4 regions of the Pannonibacter sp. CBAS1226 genome follow, and region 1 is predicted to be linked to each of the others. Evidence: riboswitches for the same ligand, from Rfam matches in the RefSeq annotation. Region 1 holds a riboswitch; each other region holds the start of a gene.

Region 1 (5,543 bases):
CGCCAAGATCAACATCGAGGACGATGGCACCGTCAAGGTGGCTTCCTCCGACGGCAAGGCGATCAAGGCTGCGATCAACTGGATCAACTCCATCGCCGCTGAGCCGGAAATCGGCATGATCTACGAAGGCACGGTCGTGAAGTGCGTCGATTTCGGCGCCTTCGTGAACTTCTTCGGTGCCAAGGACGGCCTCGTCCACATCTCCCAGCTCGCCCCGCAGAAGGTCGCCAAGGTCACTGACGTGATCAAGGAAGGCGACAAGGTGTGGGTCAAGCTCATGGGCTTCGACGAGCGCGGCAAGGTCCGCCTGTCCATGAAGGTTGTCGATCAGGCAACCGGCAAGGAAATCGAGAAGGAAAAGGAAGCGGAGTAATCCGTTTTCACATCCTGAAAGACATGGGACCCGGGCCGCAAGCCCGGGTCTTTTCTTTTGCTCAGCGGCGCCAGGCAGGTTTGACCTGCGCTGCCGCTGCGTCCCTTACGGCCTGCGGCACCCTCGCGTCCCTCCCGCGTGTGCGGACAAGGCACCCCGGGCACGAATGCACGTGGCCCGGGCACACAGCTTCACCGCCACAAACCCTTTCGCGCGCCCCTCCCGCCTGATATATCGGGCCGGAAACAAATTCAGGAACACACATGAGCCAGATGCGTCTTGTCGTCGTCGGGGCTGCCGGCCGGATGGGCCAGGCCCTTGTGCGCGCCATCACCGCCATGGAAGGCAGCGTGCTTGCTGCCGCCATCGAACGGGAAGGCTCACCGGCCCTCGGCAAAGATGCTGGCGAGCTCGCCGGTCTCGGGCCCCTCGGCGTCAGGATCACGGATGATCCGCTGACCGCCTTTGCGGCCGCCGAAGGCGTGCTGGATTTCACCGCTCCCAAGGCCAGCCTGCATTTTGCCGAACTCGCCGCCCAGGCGCGCATCGTGCACGTCATCGGCACCACCGGCTGGACGGATGAGGACCTGCCGAAGCTGGAGGCTGCCGCCCGCCATGCCCGGCTCGTCAAGTCCGGCAACATGAGCCTTGGCGTCAACCTGCTGGCGGCGCTGGTGAAGAAGGCCGCCGCAGCCCTTGGCCCCGATTACGATCTGGAAATCGTCGAGATGCACCACCGCCACAAGGTGGATGCCCCCTCCGGCACGGCGCTGCTGCTGGGCGAGGCTGCAGCCGAAGGGCGCGGCATCGGCCTGGCGGAGCATTCGGTGCGGGTGCGCGACGGGCATACCGGACCGCGGGAGGCCGGCACCATCGGCTTTGCCACCCTGCGCGGCGGCTCTGTCGTCGGCGACCACACCATCATCCTCGCCGGTGAGGGTGAGCGGGTCGAACTGACCCACAAGGCGGAAGACCGCCAGATCTTTGCCCGTGGTGCAGTCAGGGCGGCCCTGTGGGCGCGCGACCGCAAGCCGGGCCTTTACTCCATGGCCGACGTGCTCGGCCTCAACGACTGACATACCTTCAGAAATTCAAGGAGATCGGTGCATGGAACGTCTCTTGGTGCTCGTCCGCCACGGCCAGAGCGAATGGAACCTCAAGAACCTCTTCACCGGCTGGAAGGACCCGGACCTGACCGAGCAGGGCATCGGTGAAGCCAAGGCCGCCGGCGGCAAGCTGCGCGACATGAAGCTGAAGTTCGACGTCGCCTTCACCTCGGACCTGACCCGCGCGCAGCACACGCTGAAGCTCATCCTTGCCGAACTCGGCCAGGACGGTCTGGAGACGATCCGCGATCAGGCCCTGAACGAGCGCGACTACGGCGACATCACCGGCATGAACAAGGATGAAGCCCGCGAGAAGTTCGGCGAGGAGCAGGTGCACATCTGGCGCCGCTCCTTCGACGTGCCCCCTCCGGGCGGCGAAAGCCTGAAGATGACGGCCGAGCGCGTTCTGCCCTACTACCGCGCCGAGATCCTGCCGCGCGTCATGGAAGGCACCCGCGTGATCGTTGCCGCCCATGGCAACTCCCTGCGCGCGCTGATCATGGAGCTGGAAAAGCTGACGCCGGAACAGATCCTCAAGCGCGAACTGGGCACCGGCGCACCGGTCGTCTACCGTCTGGATGAAGACGGCCAGGTGGTCAGCGTCGAGGATCTGGCAGACTGATCCGCAGAGCACATCCGGAAAGGCGCTCCCGCAAGGGGCGCCTTTTTTTGTTGGCACCGCCGCACAGCTGCAGCTTGACGGTTCGCCTTCCGGAAAATACTACTTCTGCGACGGTTTCTGGCAGTGAGAGCTGCCGGGATTAAAAGGGAACACGGTACGGACGACCCAATCAGGGGCCAAATCCGTGGCTGCCCCCGCAACTGTAAGCAGATGCCGGTCATTCTTGCGGCGCTTCCTCGGAAGCGCCGGGTCACTGCGCCAGTCCTCAACTGGTGCGGGAAGGCAAATGACCGGCCTGAAATCTGTGAGCCAGGAGACCTGCCGTCATGTGAAATCCAGATGCTTGAGCGGGGATGCTCAAGGAGGATCAAAATGACGGTATTCCTGCCTCAGGCCTTCGGGCCTGCAAGACGTTTTGCTGCCCTTTCCTCCGGGGGGCATGCGCTTCCCTGCCTTCCCGGTCCTGCGCTGGCTCCAGCCGCTTCAGCGGACTGCTGTCTGGTCCGCGCGGAGCTTGAGCATTTCAAGGCGTGATGCAGCCGCATTGCGGCGCCTTGACATGACATCTGCCCAAAGGAAGGAAACCTCCCGTGCTTCTGCGCAATTTTGCTGCCGCCGCAGGCCTTGCTGCCTGCGCATCTTTCGCCTTGTCTGGTGCCGCTCACGCCGGAAAGACCCAGTATCCGCTGACGCTGGAGAACTGCGGCAAGGAACTGACCTTCACCAGGGCGCCGGAGCGCACCGTCTCCGTGGGCCAGAGTACCACCGAGATTCTCTATCTGCTGGGACAGGCGGACAAGATCACCGGGACAGCCCTTTGGATCGGCCCGGTTATTGAGGGCTATGAGGAGGTCAACGCCACGGTGCCGCGTCTTGCAGACAATGCGCCGAGCTTTGAAAGTGTGACGGGAGCCCGGCCGGAGCTGGTGACCACCCAGTTTCAGTGGCAGATCGGCCCGCAGGGCGTCGTCGCCACTGTGGAACAGCTCGAGGAACTGGGGATCGCCGTCTACACATCGCCGGCCGACTGCATCGGCAAGGACAATTCTGCCGGTGATGACGGGCTGCGCAAGGCCAGCTTCTCCATGGACCTGATCTACCAGGAGATCGACGACCTCGCCCGCATCTTCGATGTCGAGGACAGGGGCGCTGCCCTGATCGCAGAGCTGAAGGAGCGGGAGGAGGCCGCGCGCCGGAAGATCGGAGCCGTCAATGGCGAAGTCTCGGCGGTCTTCTGGTTCTCGAGTGCCGATCTGGCGATCGACCCTTACGTGGCGGGCCAGAAGGGCGCACCCGGCTACATGACCGCAAGCCTCGGCCTGAAGAATGTGATCGAGAGCGACGAAGAGTGGCCGACCGTCGGCTGGGAGACGATTGCCCGGTCCAACCCCACCGTGATCGTCGCCGGCAAGATGGACCGCCGCCGGTTCCCCGCCGATGACGTGGAGCTGAAGCAGAAGTTCCTCAAGGAGGATCCGGTCACCAGCCTGATGCCAGCGGTCAAGGAAGGCCGGATCATCGTCATGGATGCGCTGGCCGGCTTCGGCCTCGCCAAGTGATGACGCTTCCTTTCCACGCCGGAAAATGGGGAGGCGGTGCGCTTGGCGCCGCCTCTCTCATTGCAGCTCTTGCCGCCGGGGCTGCCATTGGCGAGACCTCCATCCCGGTTGATACCGTCTTCCAGACGGCCGCCAACCGGCTCTGGGCAGCCGGCTATGTCCTTGATCCGATCGACGAAGGGGTGATCTGGAACTACCGGGTCGCCCGTGCCGTGGCTGCTGCGGCCTGCGGGGCATCCCTGGCCTTGTGCGGGGCAATCCTTCAGTCGCTGCTGCGCAATGCCCTGGCCGACCCCTACATCCTCGGCATCTCGGCAGGGGCCTCCACCGGTGCGGTCAGCGTTGCCATTCTCGGGCTCGGGGGCGGGCTGCTGTCGCTTCCCCTCGGGGCTTTTGCCGGTGCGCTCACGGCCTTCGGCCTGGTCAGCTTGCTGGCCGTCCTCGCCGGGCGCAGCAGTGCCGCCGTGATTCTGGCCGGTATCACCTGTTCGCAGCTCTTCAACGCGGTCACCTCCTTCATCGTCACCAAGTCGGCGACGGCCGATCAGGCACGCGGCATCATGTTCTGGCTGCTCGGCAACCTGTCGGGCGTGCGCTGGCCGGATGCCGGGCTGGCCGTGCCGGTGGCCCTGGCCGGTTTCCTCGTCTGCCTGCTGCATGCAAGGCATCTGGACGCCTTTGCCTTCGGAACCAACGCCGCCGCATCTGCCGGGGTTCCGGTGCGCCGGGTCTACATCATCCTGATCGCCACGGCGGCCATCATGACCGCCGTCATGGTCAGCATAGCCGGGTCGATCGGCTTCGTCGGACTGGTCATTCCCCATGCAGCCCGGCTGCTGGTTGGCGTCCGGCATGGGCTGCTGCTGCCGGTTTCGGCCTGGCTCGGTGCGGTCTTCATGATCTTTGCCGACATTCTGTCGCGGATCCTGATCCCCGGTCAGGTGCTGCCCATCGGCGTGATGACCGCCCTTGCCGGAGCGCCTGCCTTTGCCCTTCTCCTGATCCACAGGCCAGTGACACGATGATGCTGACAGCTCATGACCTGACATGGCGCGCGCAAGGCCGCCTCATCAACGACAAGGTCAGCCTTGATCTCGCAGAAGGCGAGTTTCTGGGCATCGCCGGACCCAACGGCTCGGGGAAATCGACCCTTCTGTCCATGCTCTCCGGGCTGCGCAAGCCCGCATCCGGACATGTGGCCGTCATGGGCACGCCCATGACGGATCTGTCCCGGCGTGACATTGCACGCCGGATTGCCGTAGTCGAACAGCAAGCGGAGACCAGCGAGCGGCTGACCGCGCGCCAGGTCGTGGAACTTGGCCGCACCCCGCATCTCAGCATTCTGCGGCAATGGTCCGGCGAGGACGATGCCATCGTCTCGGACGCAATCGCGGCGGCCGGCATGCAGGATTTCGAGACACGGGAATGGCTGACCCTCTCCGGCGGGGAAAAGCAGCGGCTGCAGATCGCCCGTGCCCTGGCACAGCAGCCGACGATCCTCATTCTGGATGAACCCACCAATCACCTCGACATCGAACACCAGATCGGCCTGCTGGATCTTGTCAGCTCGCAGGGGCTCAGCGTCATTGCCGCGCTGCATGACCTCAATCACGCGGCCATGTTCTGCGACCGGCTGATCGTGATGGACGCTGGCCGGATCGCTGCGCAGGGCCGTCCCGGCGGCATTCTCACCCCAGATCTTCTGGCCAGGGTCTTCAAGGTCGAGGCCACGGTGGAAACAGGACCGGAGGGCGAGTGCCATATCCGGTATGCCCGGCCATCCAGCCGCCGCCGCAAACACCCGCTTCAAGGAGCCGCAGCATGATGATGCGCAGCCTCGCCCGCACCCTTTTCCTCAGCTTTGTTTCTGCCCAGTCCCTGCT
Region 2 (5,543 bases), on a different contig from region 1:
TAGACGTGCAAACATCGCGCGCAGAAGCCCGCCGCGCAGCGGCCGCAGATGGGGCAACGGCATGCCGTCCCAGCAGCAATCAGATGCTTTTCTTCATAAGCACGAAGGGCCGCACTGGGGCGGCCCTTCGGCTGAGATCTGCCCGCCGTTCGGGGGGCGAAGCTTGGCGGCTTTTGACGGACAGATCTGATTCTGTTCAGGTTTGCGCCTGCAGATCAGCCCTGGCGGCCCTGCGGGCCCTTGCCCTTGTCGCCACCTTGGCGATCACCGTGGCGCTCACCATGCGGGCCCTTGCGGCCTTCCTTGCCACCCTTGCGGAAGTCGGCCTTGGTCAGCACACCATCTCCGTTACGGTCCATGCGGGCCACAAGATCAGCAGTCCGTGCCGCGTTTTCTTCGGCGGTGATGGCAAGGTCGCCGTCCGTGTCGAGCCGCTGGAACATACGCACCAGGCGCGGCTCGGCCATGCTGGCGAACAGCGCATCAAAGCCCTGCAGGTCGAAGCTGCCGGCATTGCCCGTGTCAGCAAGGGCAAAGAGCTGGCCGCGCACCTCGTCGAATTCAGCGCGTGTCACCGTGCCGTCGCCGTTCACATCGAAGCGCTCGAACATCTCCATCATCATCATGCCGTGACGGCCATGCGGACCCTGGGGGCCATGGCCCATCTTCCAGCCCTCACGATCCTTCCCTTCAGGGCCCCTGCCTTCCGGTCCCTTACCTTCCGGACCCTTGCCACCAGGGCCACGTGCCTCGGCACCACGGCCTTCAGGGCCGCGCGGCGGCACCGGCATCGCCTTCAGTTCCCCGTCACCATCCCGGTCGAGCCGGGCGAACATGCGGTCAGAGATCCGGTCGAACTCGGCGCGGGTGACCTTGCCGTCGCCATCGCGGTCCAGCCGCTGGAAGGCACGCACCTTCATCGGCTGCATTTGAGCAAAGCGGTAAGCCTTGAATTCTTCCAGAGTGACGCGCCCGTCCTTGTCGGCGTCAGCGGCTGCGAAGCGCTCCGCGACAACGGCGTTCACTTCATCCTGGGTGACGGCGCCGTCCTTGTTCTGATCGAACATTTCGATCATCCGTCCGCCGTGGCGGCCGCCTTCGCGGTCCATGCCGCCCCAGCCTTTGGGCCCGAAGCTGTCAGCCAGCGCGATCCCGGCCACAGAGGTGGCAAGCGCGGCAGCAAGCGTGCCAATGGCGATGGTCTTGAGTGCGGTCATCAATCTTCTCCTTTTCCGGCCTATCCGGATGTCTGCAGCGGCAAGGCGTACCTTGCGGTCTGTGCCTGGCGGTCTTTGGCGAAACCGCCGTGCCGTCCTGCGATGACCTGAACATAGGCGAAGGATCCGCGCCGGATTAGGGCGGGCAGGAGGCCCAAGTGTCGTGACCTGTGACAGGTCTGGCCTCCTGCGACAGACTGTTACACTTTCCCCTGCCCCGGCGCGGAAAATGGCGCTACCTAGAAGATGAAGGACGGCGGCATCAGCCCGCCGGCAGAGAACAGTGAACCGGAATCAGCGTGATGAGTGACCCAAGCCCCCATATTCTTGTGGTCGACGACCACCGTGATATCCGGGAAACGCTGGCCCGCTATCTGGTGAAGAACGGCTACCGGGCCACCGCTGCCGAAAGTGCAGCTTCTGCCCGCAAGGCGCTGAAGGCGGCCGTCATCGATCTGGTCGTGCTGGATGTGATGATGCCCGGTGAAGATGGTCTCAGCCTCTGCCGCAGCCTGGTTGATTCAGATGGCCCGCCCATCATCCTGCTCACCGCCATGGCGGAGGACACCGACCGGATCATCGGCCTGGAGATCGGCGCGGATGATTATGTCACCAAGCCTTTCAACCCGCGCGAGCTGCTGGCCCGCATCAAGGCCGTCCTGCGCCGCACCGCCAGCGTGCCCAAGCCCCGCGATCCGATCACGCAGGAGCGCCTCGTCTTTGAAGGCTTCACCGTGGATACGGCGCGGCGTGAGCTCTTTGACCCGCAAGGTGCGCCCATCGCGCTGTCCAGCGGCGAATTCCAGCTGCTGCTCGCCTTCCTCAAGCGGCCGCGCATGGTGCTGACCCGTGACCAGCTGATGGACCTGACGAGCGGGCGCACGCCCGGTGTCTTCGACCGGTCGATCGACAATCAGGTCAGCCGCCTGCGCCGCAAGATCGAGGAGGACCCGAAGGAGCCGCGCATCATCAAGACCGTCTGGGGCGGCGGCTACATGTTCACCGCTGCCGTGGAGGAGCTTGACGCATGACCGCGCCCGCCTTCTTCCGCAAATCCGCCGCCTTTCTCCGGCGCCTGTGGCCGCGCAGCCTTGGCGGCCAGCTCATCGCGCTGCTCCTGATCGCCCTCATCGGCAGTCAGGCGGTTTCCATCTGGCTCTTTGCCGGGGAGCGGCGGCTTGCGGTCTATGAGGCGATCGGCGACGGGGTGATTGTCCGCACCGCCTCTCTGGTGCCGCTGCTGGAGACCTCCGGCGAAGCGACCCGCACCCAGCTGCTGCAGGCCACCAGCTCTGCCATCACCCGCTTCTGGCTGGACCAGAAGCCCTCGGTGGCCAACGTGCCTCAGTCCGGCGCGGAGCGGCGGCTTGCCGCAGCACTGGCCGACGAGCTCGGACAGGACCCCGGCATCCGTGCCTCGCTCAGCGCAGCGGGCAAAGGCCCGGAAAGAGGCGCTGAAAGAGGCTCCAGCAGGCCGCCGCGCGAAGAACGGAAGAAGCGCGAAGAGGCAGGCGATACCAATCTTGAAAAGCTGGAGGAGCGGGAGCGCCGCCGCGAGGAGCGGCAGCGCCACCGGCTGATTGCGATCGAGTTTTCCGTGCCTCTCGCCGATGGGCAATGGCTGAACGTGGTGACCAGCCAGCGCCCGCCGCCACCCGGCGCCTTCTACACGCTGGTCCTGCAGATGGGCCTGATGGCGCTGGCCATCATCGCCATCGTTGCCTTCACCATCCGGCAGGTCTCCCGCCCTCTGCGCCAGCTGGCCGATGCGGCAGACCGGCTGGGCCGGGGCGAAGACGTGCCGCCGGTGCCGGAGGCAGGCCCGCGCGAATTGCGCAGCACCATCTCCGCCTTCAACGCCATGCAGAACCGGCTGAGCCGCTTCGTGGCAGACCGCACGCGCATGCTGGCCGCCATCAGCCACGACCTGCGCACCCCCATCACCTCCCTGCGCCTCAGGGCCGAGTTCATCGACGATGACGAGAACCGGGAGAAGATGATCGCCACGCTGGATGAAATGGCCGCAATGACGGAAGCCACTCTCGCTTTCGCCCGGGACGAAGCCGTCAGCGAGCCGCGTGAAGCCGTGGACCTTGTCGCCGTTCTGGAAAGCCTTGCAGGTGACCAGTCCGACATGGGCCACGATGTGCGCCTGATGGCACCCGGGACAGATGCGGAGACAGCGCCTGTCACCCTGCCCTGCCGCCCGATGGCGCTGAAGCGTGCCCTGCGCAACCTGATCGAAAACGCCGTCCGCTACGGCGGCGTGGCCCGCATTTCGCTGGAGACGGGCCAGCGTGAAGTCATCATCCGCGTGGAAGATGACGGCCCCGGCATTCCGGAAGACCGGATGGGCGATGTGTTCGAGCCCTTCGTCCGGCTGGAGACATCCCGCAGCGGCGAAACGGGCGGCATCGGCCTCGGCCTTGCCATCGCCCGTTCCCTCATCCACGCCCACGGCGGCACCATCACCCTCACCAACCGCTCCGAAGGCGGCCTCACCGCCACGGTGACGCTGCCGCTCTGATGAGTTCGATATAAAGATATCTTTATATCATTGACATGCGCAAATATTGCGGCAACACTGCCTTCATCGTGGTTCTGCGGATCAATGATCCGGAGCTAAGAGGGAATCCGGTGCGGTGCAGAGATGCGCCCATGCCGGAGCTGCCCCCGCAACTGTAAGCAGCGAGCAGCCATTCACCATGTCACTGGGGAAGACGCCCCGGGAAGACGGATGGCCGTGATGACCTGCAAGCCAGGAGACCTGCCACGGTAGATAACGTTCTCGGGCGGGGTGTCCCGGTGTGCGCCTGTTCCGCCCGGCACACGCATGCGCGTGCTCAGGCTGTCTTGCGTCATGCCCATACCTTGCCCGCAACCTTCGGGGTAAGGAAATGAGCATGCAGACCGCAAACCTCGGTTTTCCGAGAATTGGCAGACAGCGCGAACTCAAGTTTGCTCTGGAAGACTTCTGGTCAGGCAAATCTGACGAGGCCACCCTGCAGGCCAAGGCCCGCGCCTTGCGCGCGGCCCACTGGCAGCATCAGCGGGAGGCGGGAATAAACATCATCCCGTCCAACGATTTCTCGCTCTACGACCATGTCCTTGATCTGGCGGTGATGACCGGGGCAATCCCGGATGGCTATGGCTGGACCGGCGGACCGGTCTCCATTGCCACCCTCTTCGCCCTTGCCAGAGGCTCTGCCGGCACTGGCAGCCACCTCTGCAACTGCAACGGCCAGTCTCCTGATGGGGCAGAGACAAAGCCTGCGCTGGAAATGACCAAATGGTTCGACACCAATTACCATTATCTGGTGCCGGAACTGCACGCAGGGCAAACATTCAGCCTGACCGGCAACAAGCCGCTGGAGCATTTCCGGGAAGCCGCCGCTCTGGGAATTCATACCCGGCCCGTCATTCTGGGGCCGGTGACCTTCCTGACGCTTGCCAAGACGCGGGACGGATCAGCCTCTCTCGCGCTGCTGGATAAGCTGCTGCCGGTCTATGGCCAGATCCTCAAGGAGCTGAAGGCGGCAGGCGCAGACTGGGTGCAGATGGATGAGCCCTGCCTTGTGACCAGCCTTTCCACCATCGAGAAGGAAGCGCTGGTGCAGGCGTACCGGTACTTCGCCGCAGAGGTTCCCGGCCTCTCTCTGATGCTGGCCACCTATTTCGGCGGACTTGAGGACAACCTCGAAACGGCCCTTTCCCTGCCCGTTGCCGGACTGCATGTGGATCTTGTCCGCGCACCGCAGACCCTTGCCCCCTTGCTGGCCAATGCGCCGGAGCATTTGCGCCTGTCACTGGGCATCATCGACGGGCGCAATGTGTGGCGTGCGGATCTCGCCCGATGCCTCGACCGCATCAGCACGGCAGCCACCTGGCCAGGCGGCATCGAAATCGCACCATCCTGCTCCCTGCTGCATGTGCCGGTGGATCTCGCGCTTGAAACGGACCTCGATCAGGAGCTTGCATCCTGGCTCGCCTTTGCCACGCAGAAGCTGGGCGAGCTTGCAGCCTTGCGGAATGCTCTCGCAGCCCGGGCCAGCGGCAGCAGCCAGCTTAACGGCGGCACGCAGGCGGCCTTTGACACGGCGGCTGCAGCCCTTGCAACGCGCAGCAGGTCCCACAGGGTCAGCGACCCATCCGTGCAGGCAAGAGTGCAGGCCCTCGGCACGGGGCAGCATCTACGCGGTGCGCCTTTTGCCTTGCGGCAGGTGCTGCAGCGCACCCGCAATCCGCTACCGCTCTTTCCAACCACCACGATCGGTTCGTTCCCGCAGACGGCAGATGTACGAAAGGCCCGCGCCCTGAATGGGCGCG
Region 3 (5,543 bases), on a different contig from region 1:
CGGCGCGCCGGACGGCCCCGGCGGTACGAAACGGCCATCCAGCGCCGCCAGCACCGCCGCTGTTTCTGCGGCTCCGGAGGCGGCGACGGCAGGCAGCAAAGTGGACTCAATCTCCTGAAGAACAAAAGAGGTTACAAGCAGATCTGGACGTTTCATTTCCCCGGAGACAAGCCTGACCGCCAGCTTTTCAAGCCGCTCCACCGTGTCACCACAAGAGCGCCACAGGGCATCGGACATGCCCGCCAGAAGCTCCGGCTTCGGCCCATTCCAGGGCATTGAGAAATCGCAGGACAGCGGATCGAAGTCCGGCGCATCGGCGAGCAGATCACGCGCCAGCGCCCGGATCAGGCTTTCATCCTGCGGCCGGCTTCCACGCGGCACGCGTACCAGCGCCACCAGCAGATCATGCAACAGCCGCCCCTGCGGGCTCTCGCCCAGCACATGCAGCCCGTCGCGGATCTGCAATTCCTTGAGGTCACACAGATGCGCATCCAGCCGCGCCAGCCGTGTCGTCTCGCACATGTCCGGCGTCAGGCCGATATCCGCATCAAGCCCGTGAACGGAAGCAAGCTCCAGAATGTCCCGCGTCAGCACCTTCTGCCGGCGCGGATCGACGCCGCTCGCAAGGTAATATTCATCGAGCAGATTTTCCATTTCATTGGCAACGCCATAATTTTCGGCCCGCGTTAGCGGCGGCGTCAGGTGATCGACGATAACGGCAGAAGCCCGGCGCTTGGCCTGCATGCCCTCACCCGGATCATTGACAATGAAAGGATAGACGTTCGGCACCGGCCCCAGCACGGCTTCCGGGTAGCATTCTTCGGACAGCGCCAGCGCCTTGCCCGGCAGCCATTCCAGATTGCCGTGCTTGCCGAGATGGACGACGGCATCGATACCGGCCACCTCGCGCAGCCAGATGTAGAAGGCAAAGTAGTTGTGCGGCGGCACCAGATCCGGATCGTGATAGGTCGCCTTGGGGTCGATGTTATAGCCGCGCGCGGGCTGAATGCCGGCATAGACGCTGCCAAAGCGGGTCAGCGGCAGCTCGAAAGCGCCATCGCGCACGGCAGGGTCACCCTCCGGCCCGCCCCAGCGCGCGGTCACCTGCGCCTGCACCGCCTCTGGCAGGGACGCAAAGGCCCTGCGGTAATCTGCAAGCGCAAAGCGCACATCCACCCGGCGCCCGGTCCGCCCATGGATATCATTGGTCACCCCCGCCGTCAGATGGGCCATCAGCGTTTCGGAAGTAACCGGCGCATCAACCGGGACGTCATAACCCGCATCCCGCAGGTCCGCGATCAGCGCCGCGCAGGAGGCGGGCGTATCCAGCCCCACACCATTGGCAATGCGCCCGTCGCTATTGGGATAGTTCGCCAGCACCAGCGCCACCTTGCGCGCGGCAGCGGGCTTGCCGCCCAGCTTCGCCCAGCTTGCCGCAAGCGCTGCCACATAGGCCATGCGGCTCTCTTCGGGCCTGAAGAGCACAGGGCGGAACTGGGTGGCGGGATCAAGGATGCCTTCTTCCTTGAAGGAGACCGCCCGCGTCATCAACCGGCCGTCCAGCTCCGGCAGCACCACATGCATGGCCAGATCGCGCACGGAAAGGCCCTGCGTGCTTTCGGCCCAGCCCGCACGGGACGAAGAGGAGAACACCACCTGCAGCACCGGGCGGCCGGGAGCATCCAGCGGTGACGGCTGATGCACGCGCCCGCCACTGGACACGGCAAAGGCCGTGGCATTCAGCACCACGGCAGGCGGCAGCGCCTCGAACAGGGCCGACAGCACCGCAGCCGATTCCGCATCCTTCAGCGAGGCCACGAAGACGGGCAGCACGTTGAGCCCCTGCCCCTCCAGATGACGGCAGAGCGCCTCGGCAGGCGCCGTCTCGCCCGCCTGCACCAGCGCCCGGTAGAAGACCAGCGCCGCCACGGGCCTTGCCGGATCTGCGAAGCGGGCCGTCAGATCATCGAGCCCCGGTGCGGTGTGGCCGGGCAGGAAGATGCCCGCACGCGGCAGCGGCGCAGGCAGCGGCGGCTCCTGATCCCTGCCAATGAGATGAGCGCAAAACCTCAGCGCATTGCGGTAATTCTCTGCACCGCCTTCAATGCAGTAGCGCCACAGCCGCCGCACGGCGTCCACCGGCACGGTGGAGAGAGCGGCCAGATCCTCATCCCACTTGTCGCAGCCCGCAAAGACGGCCAACTGCAATCCGTTGCGGTTGACTTCCTCCCGCAGCCGGTCGAGCCCGTAGGACCAGTAGCCCGCTCCGCCCAGCAGGCGCAGCACAACAAGCTTTGAACCGGCCAGCGTCTTTTCCGCATAGAGATCGACGGAATAGGGATGGGTCAGCGCCAGAATGCTGGCCAGCCGCAGTGACACATCCCCGCCAAGGGAGGCATGCGCGGCGGCGAAAGCCGAGAGTTCCGTATCGGCCGCCGACAGGAACACGAGATCCGCCGGGTCCTGCGCGAGGTCCACGGCATCGCCGCCGTCATCAATTCGCCGGGTTTGACTTGCGAGGATATGCATCTGGCACGCCTTCAATAGGCTCAGACTGGGTGTGCCTATCCCCGCGTCCCGCCCCTTGCGCAACTTGCGTCAGGAGCGGGGCGGCGGGGGTCCACACCGCGAAGGGTCAGGCTGCGCGGCCTGCCTGAAGGGAAGCGAGTGCGTCCGTGACGGCGGCGAGATCCAGCCCCTTGAGGCCGATCACCACCAGCTTGCCGGGCGCCTTGGCGCCAGCGGCAAACCAGGCCTCGACACGCGGGCCAACCGCCTGCACCAGCGCAGGCGCGGCCTTGCCGGAGACCGCCACCGCGCCCTTGATGCGCAGCACGCCCTTCAGCGCCATCGCCTGCTTCACCACCGCCTCGACGTCCTTCAGCGAGGCAAACTCGGGCGCTGTGACCACGTAGCTCTCGAAATCATCGTGGTGGTGATCATGATCATCATGGTCATGGTCATGGTCATGGTCATGGTCATCATCGTGATCGTGATCATGATCGTGATCGTGATCATGATCGTGATCATCATCGTCATGATGGTGGTGATGATGATGCGCACGGCGGGCAGCCAGATCATCCTCGGCAGCAGAGGAGCGGCCCAGCAGCACGTCGATGGGCAGCGAGCCCTTTTCAGCGGCAATGATCTCCACCCCGGCGCGCACATCTTCGGCGATATGCTCGCGGATATGCTCCAGCGCGTGATCATCCACCAGATCGGCCTTGTTCAGCACCACCAGATCGGCGCAGGCGAGCTGATCGTGGAAAAGCTCTTCAACCGGATTGTCATGGTCCAGCGTTTCGTCGGCAGCGCGCTGCGCGGCAAGGGCTTCCTCGTCCAGCACGATGCGCCCTTCTGCGAGAGCTGCCGCATCCAGCACGGTGACAACACCATCCACCGTCACCCGCGTCTTGACGCTGGGCCAGGTGAAGGCCCGCACCAGCGGCTGGGGCAGCGCGAGGCCCGAGGTCTCGATGACGATGTGATCCGGCGGCGTTTCGCGGGCCAGCAGCATTTCCATCGCCGGCAGGAAATCATCGGCCACGGTGCAGCAGATGCAGCCGTTGGTCAGCTCCACCACATCATCGGCGGAACAGGACGGATCGGCACAGCCATCCAGCAGCGAGCCGTCAAAGCCCATGTCGCCGAACTCGTTGACGATCAGCGCAATGCGCCGCCCGCCCGCGTTGGTCAGGAGATTGCGGATGAGGGTCGTCTTGCCCGCGCCCAGAAAGCCGGTGACGATGGTGGCCGGGATCTTGGCCACGGCAGGGGTCTGAAAATCGGTCATAGGGAGATATCCGGTTGGGAGGAGGGCTTGAGCACGAGCGGCAGACCGGCGGCCACGAAGACCACCCGGGTGCAGACGGCAGCAAGCTCCTGATTGAGACGGCCCTGCGCATCGCGGAACTGACGCGCCATGGCGTTGTCCGGCACGATGCCGAGGCCCACTTCATTTGAAACAAAAACAACAGGCGCAGGCAGATTGGGCACAAGCGCGCAAAGCGCCTGCGTGGCAGCGGCAAGGTCTGCTTCGGCCATCATCAGATTGGTGAGCCAGAGCGTCAGGCAATCGACCAGCAGAGCCCGGCCGGGAACGGCTTCGCGCCGGAGCACGTCCGTCAGATCCGCGCCGATGCCGGCCTTGTCCTCGATGGTGCGCCAGTCCGCCCCGCGCCGGGCACGGTGCAGGCCGATGCGGGCTTCCATTTCCCCGTCCCATGCGGCGGAGGTCGCCACATAGACAGGCTCAAGCCCGCTTCCGAGGATCAGCTGCTCTGCGTATCTGCTCTTGCCGGAGCGTGCCCCCCCCGTCACCAGAACGGAAGATGCGGCCCCCTGCCCTTCAGCCTGCGCCATGGGTCAGCCGCAGGCTTGCGGCATGGCAGCGTCGGGCTCTCTTGCGGACGCGCGGGCGCAATGCGCCCTGCCATCCGCCCAGTCTGGGGGAGTAGAAATCATGTCAGGTCCTCCGGTCCGCCCACCCGGCGGCCTTGGGGTTGCACCACATCAGGCCGGTCTCCTGGCTCGCGGGTCTTCACCTTGCCGCGCCTTCCCGCAAGGGCTGGCCTTGCAGTGGCATGAGGCGGCAAGATTCTCCGCTGACAGTTGCGGGGGCAGCTGCGGCTTTGGAGCCCCGGATTGAGTCGCTCCGCACCGCATTCCCGTTTCATCCCCTTGGGCTTGGCCCGCCGGGGAACCTGATCCTCTCCTTGTAACGGCTTGGCGGCACCGCAGCAAGGACGCCCTTTGGGCACCTCTGCGGCGCAATCGCCGCCCCTGCATCCCGGGCAATGGGTGCAAGGACCGGCACGGATGGGTTATCCACTGGCCCAAGCCGTTGAAAGACCGCAGATTTCTGCCAAAGCCACCCCTGTGGAAAACTTTCTTGAAGAAAGGGCTTGGCAAATGCTCAAGGCCTTTGTTATACGCCTCTCACCGACGGCGGCGCACACAGCCGCCACCGCAAAGGGCACTGCCCTTCTGGTGATCCGCGATAGCTCAGTTGGTAGAGCGTTCGACTGTTAATCGAATGGTCGCAGGTTCGAGTCCTGCTCGCGGAGCCAACCTTCTCTCTTCCCTGGATAAAATGTCAAACTTGCCCGCAACGGCAGGGCTTTTTGCGTTTGCGCGGCAGACTGCGCCTCACGCGGGCCTGCGGTAGAGCAGCCAGAGGAAATACGGCCCGCCGATGAAGGAGGCGAGGATGCCGGCGGGGATCTCGTAAGGAAAATCGAGCGTGCGGCCCAGCCAGTCGGCGCTGACCATCAGCGCTGCGCCGATGGCAGCAGCACAGACGATCCGCAGCAGCGCACGCCCCGGCGCCACAGAGGCTGCAATATGGGGCGCGATGAGGCCGATGAAGCTCAACGGACCGGTGATCAGCGTGGCGGCAGCCGTCAGCAGGGCCGAGAACGCCAGAAGCACTGTACGCGAGCGGCGGGGCGAAAGGCCCAGCGCGCGGGCTGTGGTATCGCCCAGCGGCAGAATGTCGAGCCAGCGCCCCATCAGCGGCAGCACCAGCAGCACAACGAGCAGAA
Region 4 (5,543 bases), on a different contig from region 1:
GCGGTCGGCCAGGTTCCGGAATATATCGAGATGGTCACACGCTGGGCCAAGAAGCACACCCGCATGCCGGTGATCGTCAAGCTGACGCCCAACATCACCGACGTGCGCAAGCCCGCACAGGCCGCAAAGCGCGGCGGGGCAGATGCAGTTTCGCTGATCAACACCATCAACTCCATCGTGGGTGTCGACCTTGACCGCATGGCGCCAACGCCGACCATTGACGGCAAGGGCTCCCACGGGGGCTATTGCGGCCCGGCGGTGAAGCCGATTGCCCTCAACATGGTGGCGGAAATCGCCCGTGATCCGGAAACCTACGGCCTGCCGATTTCCGGTATCGGCGGCGTCACCACCTGGCGCGATGCGGCGGAGTTCATTGCGCTGGGTGCCGGCAATGTGCAGGTCTGCACCGCCGCCATGACCTATGGCTTCAAGATCGTCGAGGAGATGATCGAGGGCCTGAAGGACTGGATGGGCGAGGCCGGCTACGAGCGGATTTCGGACTTCTCCGGCCGCGCGGTGCCCAATGTCACCGACTGGCGCTACCTCAACCTCAACTACATCGCCAAGGCGAAGATCGACGAGGACCTCTGCATCAAGTGCGGCCGCTGCCACATCGCCTGCGAGGACACCTCGCATCAGGCGATCACCAGCATGGTCGACGGGGTGCGCAAGTTCGAAGTGATCGATGAGGAATGCGTCGGCTGCAATCTCTGCGTCTCGGTCTGTCCGGTGGAAAATTGCATCACCATGGAACCAATGGCCACCGGAACCGTTGATCCACGGACGGGCCGTTCCGTCTCTGGGGACTATGCCAACTGGACGACACATCCGAACAACCCCAGCGCCCGCATCGCCGCCGAGTGACGAAGCCCCCGGAGAGCTTTGCTCAACGGAAATTGTTCGAACACTGCGGCGCCTGAGCGTTCCAAGTCTTGATGCGTCAGCATCTTAAGACTTGGCGTAAAGGCACAGCCTTTTGGCGGCATCCCTGCCCCCGGGATACCGTCCACCCCAGCTCGATGAGAGGCGACTCCCCCGGCTGCCGGCATAGGCAGCCGGGGATTTTTTTATCCAGTCGCAGCTCTCATGTTGTAATGTTATCTTATTACATATATCACTGCCGCCGTATGAAGACCCATCCTGAATCTATGACGATGGAGCTTGACAGGAAGGACGGCGGCTTTGATCATCTGCGGCGATGGTTCCCGGCTGGCAAAGCCTTGGCCGGGTGAAAAGGGAACACGGTACGGTGTAGCCAACAGGCGCCAAGTCCGTGACTGCCCCCGCAACTGTAGGCGGCGAGCGACCCCGGGTGATCCACTGTTCCACCGAGGAACGGGAAGGACCGGGCAAGCGGCGACCCGCAAGTCAGGAGACCTGCCATCACAGCAGACCTCAAACCGCCGGGCGGGGTGTCCCGGAAGGAGCATAGCCATGACCATTCAGGGACCGGCCTTGGCCGGAACACCTGTGCCTGCACCCGTGCAGGCCATTTCCCAGACGGAAGGAACCTCCCCTTCCCATCATCTCACCATCTGCGTCACCTGCCGTGACACGCAAACCGGCGAGCGGTCCGGCCGGAACCTTGGCACCGCTCTTGCCGCTGCGCTGCGGCAGGACACGCATTGGACCGTCTCCGGCGTTGAATGCATGGCCGCCTGTGGCCAGCCCTGCGCTGTCGCCCTGACGGCACCCGGCAAAGCCGGATGGCTGTTCGGCAATCTCACGCTGGACGACGTGCCGGATATCACAGCTTTCGCCCGCCAGTATCACGGCCTTGCCGATGGCTGGTGCAAGGCCTCCGAGCGTCCGGGCCGGATGGCGAAGACGGCGCTGGCCCGCATTCCGGCGCCTGGCCGCACAACCACCTTCGAGCCTGCCGCGTGAGCGCGCCGTTCTTCGAGGCTGACACTCTCGGCTGGGGGCCGCGCGGACGCCCTGCCCTCCTCTCCGGGATCAGCTTCACCGTCCGTCAGGGCGAGATGCTGGCCATTTGCGGTGCCAATGGCGCGGGCAAATCGTCGCTGCTGCGGCTGCTTTACCGCTTCCACAAGCCGCAGACCGGTGACGTACGGCTGGAGGGCACGAGCCTTTGGGCCATGTCGAGCCGTGACACGGCCCGCCGCATCGCCGTGGTGCTGCAGGAGCAGCCGACGGATTTTGCCCTCACCGTGCGCCAGATCGTCAGCCTCGGCCGCCTGCCGCATCAGCGCGGACTGGCTTCGGCCGGAGCGCGTGACGGCGAGATGGTGGAGCATGCCCTGGCCCGGCTGCATCTGACGGCACTGAGCGAGCGCTCCTTCGGCACGCTGTCCGGCGGAGAGCGCCAGCGCGTGCTGGTGGCCCGTGCGCTGGCGCAGGAACCGCGCCTGCTCATTCTTGATGAGCCGACGAACCATCTCGACATCCGCCACCAGCTGGAGCTGATGGCGCTTTTACGCGGCCTACCGCTGACGGTGATCACCACCCTGCACGACCTGACGCTGGCCGCAGAACATGCCGACCGGGTGCTGCTGCTCGCCAATGGCACCGTGCTCGCCATGGACACGCCGGAAGCGGCACTGACCGAAGCCAATATCGCCGGGGCCTTCTCCGTCCGTTCACGGATCGATACCTCCGGCCATTCCCCCCGTTTTTCCTTTCACTTGTGAGATCTGACCGATGCGTATAACCCTTGCTCTCGCTGCCCTTCTGGCCACAACCGCCAGCGCCTTCGCCTATCCGGTGACGGTGAAAAGCTGCAACCGCGATGTCACCTTTGACGCTGCCCCCACACGCGCCGTCTCCAATGACGTGAACCTCACCGAAATGATGCTGGTGCTGGGCCTGACGGACCACATGGCCGGTTACACCGGCGTGTCCGGCTGGAAGACACTGGACCCGGAAATGCGCGAAGGCGTGAAGGAACTGCCGGAACTCGCCGAAAAATACCCCACCAAGGAAGTGCTGCTGGGTGCAGAGGCGGACTTCTATTTCGCGGGCTGGAACTACGGCATGAAGGTGGGCGGCGAAGTGACGCCGGACACGCTCGCGCCCTTCGGCATCAAGGTCTATGAGCTGACCGAAAGCTGCATCCACATCGGCCCCAAGGAGAAGATCTCCATGGCCGACATGTACAACGACCTTTTGAACCTCGGGACGATCTTCGGCGTCGAGGACAAGGCCAAGGCGCTGGTCGCCGGTTACGAGGCAAAGCTTGCCGAAGTGACGGCCAGGGTGAAGGAACCGGGCAAGGAGCCGCTGCGCGTCTTCGTCTATGACAGCGGCGAGGACACGCCCTTCACGGCCGGCCGCTACGCCATGCCCACCGCCCTCATCGAGGCCGCAGGCGGGCACAACATCATGGATGATCTCGACAAGAGCTGGGCCACCGTCGCCTGGGAGCCGGTGATCGAGCGCAATCCGGAAGTGGTCGTCATCGTCAACTACGGGCAGGTGACGGCGGAACAGAAGATCGCCTTCATGAAGTCCAATCCGGCCTTCGCCAGCATCAATGCCGTGAAGAATGACCGCTTCGTCGTGCTGGAATATGTCGAGGCAACGCCCGGCCCCCGCAACATCCGCGCCGTGGAGAAGCTCGTTGACGGTTTCGCACGCAACTGAGGCCGATGCGCTGGAAGGCGCACTTGCCCGGCACCGGTCCAGAATCTGGCCGGTGCTGGCCATCGCGGCCCTGTGCTTTGCCCTTCTGGCCACGGCGGTGATTGCCGCCCTGGCCGTGGGCGCCGTCGCCGTACCGCCTGCGGATGTCGCAGGTATCCTTCTTTCGAAGATCTTCCCCGGATCGGTGGAGAAGACCTGGAGCGCTGCGCGCGAGGCCATCGTCTGGGATGTGCGCTTTCCCCGGGCGCTGCTGGCAGCTCTTGTCGGCGCAGGCCTTGCCATGACCGGTGCCGCCCTGCAATCGGTCACCCGCAACCAGCTGGCCGACCCGCATCTGCTCGGCATTTCTTCGGGCGCTGCCTTCGGCGCCATTCTGGCGCTGCTGCATACCGGGCTGTTTCTCGGAATGCTGACCGTGCCGCTGCTCGCCTTCTTCGGCGCGCTGGGGGCAACAGCCATCGTGCTCTGCGTGGTGCGGATCACGCGGGCCGGTTCGCCCGACCGGCTGGTGCTGGCAGGCGTTGCCGTGTCCTTCGTCATCATGGCCTGCGCCAACATCCTGATCTTCCTGGCTGACCCCAAGGCCACCCATACGGTGGTGTTCTGGATGCTGGGCGGGCTCGGCCTTGCCCAGTGGAGCCACCTGCTCTACCCGCTGGCCGTGCTCCTGCCCTGCGGGATCTGGCTGTGGCTGAAGGCGGGCCAGCTCAATGCCATCACGCTGGGGGACGAGACGGCAGCAACGCTCGGCATCCCCGTCAACCGGCTGCGGCTGTCGGTGTTTGTGGCGGGCGCCCTCATCACCGGCGTGTCGGTCGCCTTCTCCGGCATCATCGGCTTCGTCGGCCTGATGATGCCGCATCTGGTGCGGCTGGTGGCGGGCGGCGACAACGCCCGCGTCCTGCCGCTGTCCGCACTGGCCGGAGCCCTGTTCCTGATCCTTGCCGACATCTGCGCCCGCGTCGTCATGGCCCCGGAAGACATGCCCATCGGCATCGTCACCGGCCTCGCCGGCGGCCTGTTCTTCATCTGGCTGATGGCACGGCAGAGGTGAGGGGTGAGGGACGTCAGGGGTTGACCCTCACCCGTTCGACTTCAACAGTGATGTGGGAGAGTTCGTGTATCTCCGCGAGGCAGGCCTTGTAGTCCGAGGGTTCGCGAGGAGCGCTCGACACCACCGAGATGATTGCAGCATGATGCCCTGGCCCGACTTGCCAGACATGCAGGTCTGCAATCCGGTCGGTGCCGGTTTCCAGCGCCTCAAGGATTTCGCTTCGCAAATCCTTGTCGTCAGGAATCCGGTCCAACAGGACCGAGCCTGAATCGCGGATCAGCCCCCAAGACCAGCGAGCGATCACAAGCGCGCCAACGATACCCATGAGCGGATCAGCCCAGAGCCAACCATAGCTGCGTCCGGCCAGCAGGGCCACGATGGCAAGGATTGACGTAAGCGCATCCGCCAGCACATGCATATAGGCGGCGCGGAGATTGTTGTCCCGAGCGTGCTCATGGCGGGCGTGGACATGAGTGTGATCATGCGCATGATGGTGCCCGTGACCATGGTGATGATGGTGGGCGTGATCATCCCGGAGCAGCCACGCGCAGAACAGATTGACCGCAAGCCCCAGGACCGCAACGGCAATGGCCTGCCCGAAACTGATCTCCACCGGATTGGCCAGCCGCATCAGACTTTCCCAGCCGATCAGAAGCGCAATCAAGGCAAGGACGACGGCGCTGGCAAAGCCGCCCAGATCACCGAGCTTACCAGTGCCAAAGGTGAAACGGCGATCATCGGCATGACGGCGCGCATAGAGGTAAGTCAGGGCGGTGATCAGCATGGCACCAGCATGGGTAGACATGTGCCAGCCATCTGCCACCAGCGCCATGGATCCATAGACCGTGCCCGCGACAACTTCGACAGCCATCATCGACGCGGTCAC

Evidence for each region. A riboswitch is a leader RNA that binds a small molecule or an ion and turns the genes downstream of it on or off. The one in region 1 is predicted to bind cobalamin.
Region 2: another riboswitch for cobalamin. It lies ahead of metE (5-methyltetrahydropteroyltriglutamate--homocysteine S-methyltransferase); the one in region 1 lies ahead of AC0CMF_RS13045 (ABC transporter substrate-binding protein).
Region 3: another riboswitch for cobalamin. It lies ahead of cobU (bifunctional adenosylcobinamide kinase/adenosylcobinamide-phosphate guanylyltransferase); the one in region 1 lies ahead of AC0CMF_RS13045 (ABC transporter substrate-binding protein).
Region 4: another riboswitch for cobalamin. It lies ahead of AC0CMF_RS19215 (DUF1636 family protein); the one in region 1 lies ahead of AC0CMF_RS13045 (ABC transporter substrate-binding protein).

The regions. Positions count from the first base shown of each region.
Region 1 is NZ_JBVOUO010000004.1:85,844-91,386, reverse strand. It holds gene pnp (polyribonucleotide nucleotidyltransferase) at 1-373, shown strand, start outside; gene dapB (4-hydroxy-tetrahydrodipicolinate reductase) at 646-1,449, shown strand; gene AC0CMF_RS13050 (2,3-bisphosphoglycerate-dependent phosphoglycerate mutase) at 1,481-2,101, shown strand; cobalamin riboswitch at 2,196-2,441, shown strand; gene AC0CMF_RS13045 (ABC transporter substrate-binding protein) at 2,698-3,660, shown strand; gene AC0CMF_RS13040 (FecCD family ABC transporter permease) at 3,660-4,685, shown strand; gene AC0CMF_RS13035 (ABC transporter ATP-binding protein) at 4,682-5,485, shown strand; gene AC0CMF_RS13030 (pseudoazurin) at 5,482-5,543, shown strand, end outside.
Region 2 is NZ_JBVOUO010000002.1:364,424-369,966, reverse strand. It holds gene AC0CMF_RS08730 (EF-hand domain-containing protein) at 216-1,217, opposite strand; gene AC0CMF_RS08725 (response regulator) at 1,520-2,248, shown strand; gene AC0CMF_RS08720 (ATP-binding protein) at 2,245-3,744, shown strand; cobalamin riboswitch at 3,797-4,006, shown strand; gene metE (5-methyltetrahydropteroyltriglutamate--homocysteine S-methyltransferase) at 4,115-5,543, shown strand, end outside.
Region 3 is NZ_JBVOUO010000001.1:1,311,903-1,317,445, forward strand. It holds gene cobN (cobaltochelatase subunit CobN) at 1-2,529, opposite strand, end outside; gene cobW (cobalamin biosynthesis protein CobW) at 2,636-3,793, opposite strand; gene cobU (bifunctional adenosylcobinamide kinase/adenosylcobinamide-phosphate guanylyltransferase) at 3,790-4,362, opposite strand; cobalamin riboswitch at 4,499-4,722, opposite strand; tRNA gene AC0CMF_RS05975 (tRNA-Asn) at 4,994-5,069, shown strand; gene fhuB (Fe(3+)-hydroxamate ABC transporter permease FhuB) at 5,149-5,543, opposite strand, start outside.
Region 4 is NZ_JBVOUO010000007.1:185,065-190,607, forward strand. It holds gene preA (NAD-dependent dihydropyrimidine dehydrogenase subunit PreA) at 1-864, shown strand, start outside; cobalamin riboswitch at 1,183-1,399, shown strand; gene AC0CMF_RS19215 (DUF1636 family protein) at 1,435-1,887, shown strand; gene AC0CMF_RS19220 (ABC transporter ATP-binding protein) at 1,884-2,651, shown strand; gene AC0CMF_RS19225 (ABC transporter substrate-binding protein) at 2,662-3,603, shown strand; gene AC0CMF_RS19230 (FecCD family ABC transporter permease) at 3,581-4,657, shown strand; gene dmeF (CDF family Co(II)/Ni(II) efflux transporter DmeF) at 4,671-5,543, opposite strand, start outside.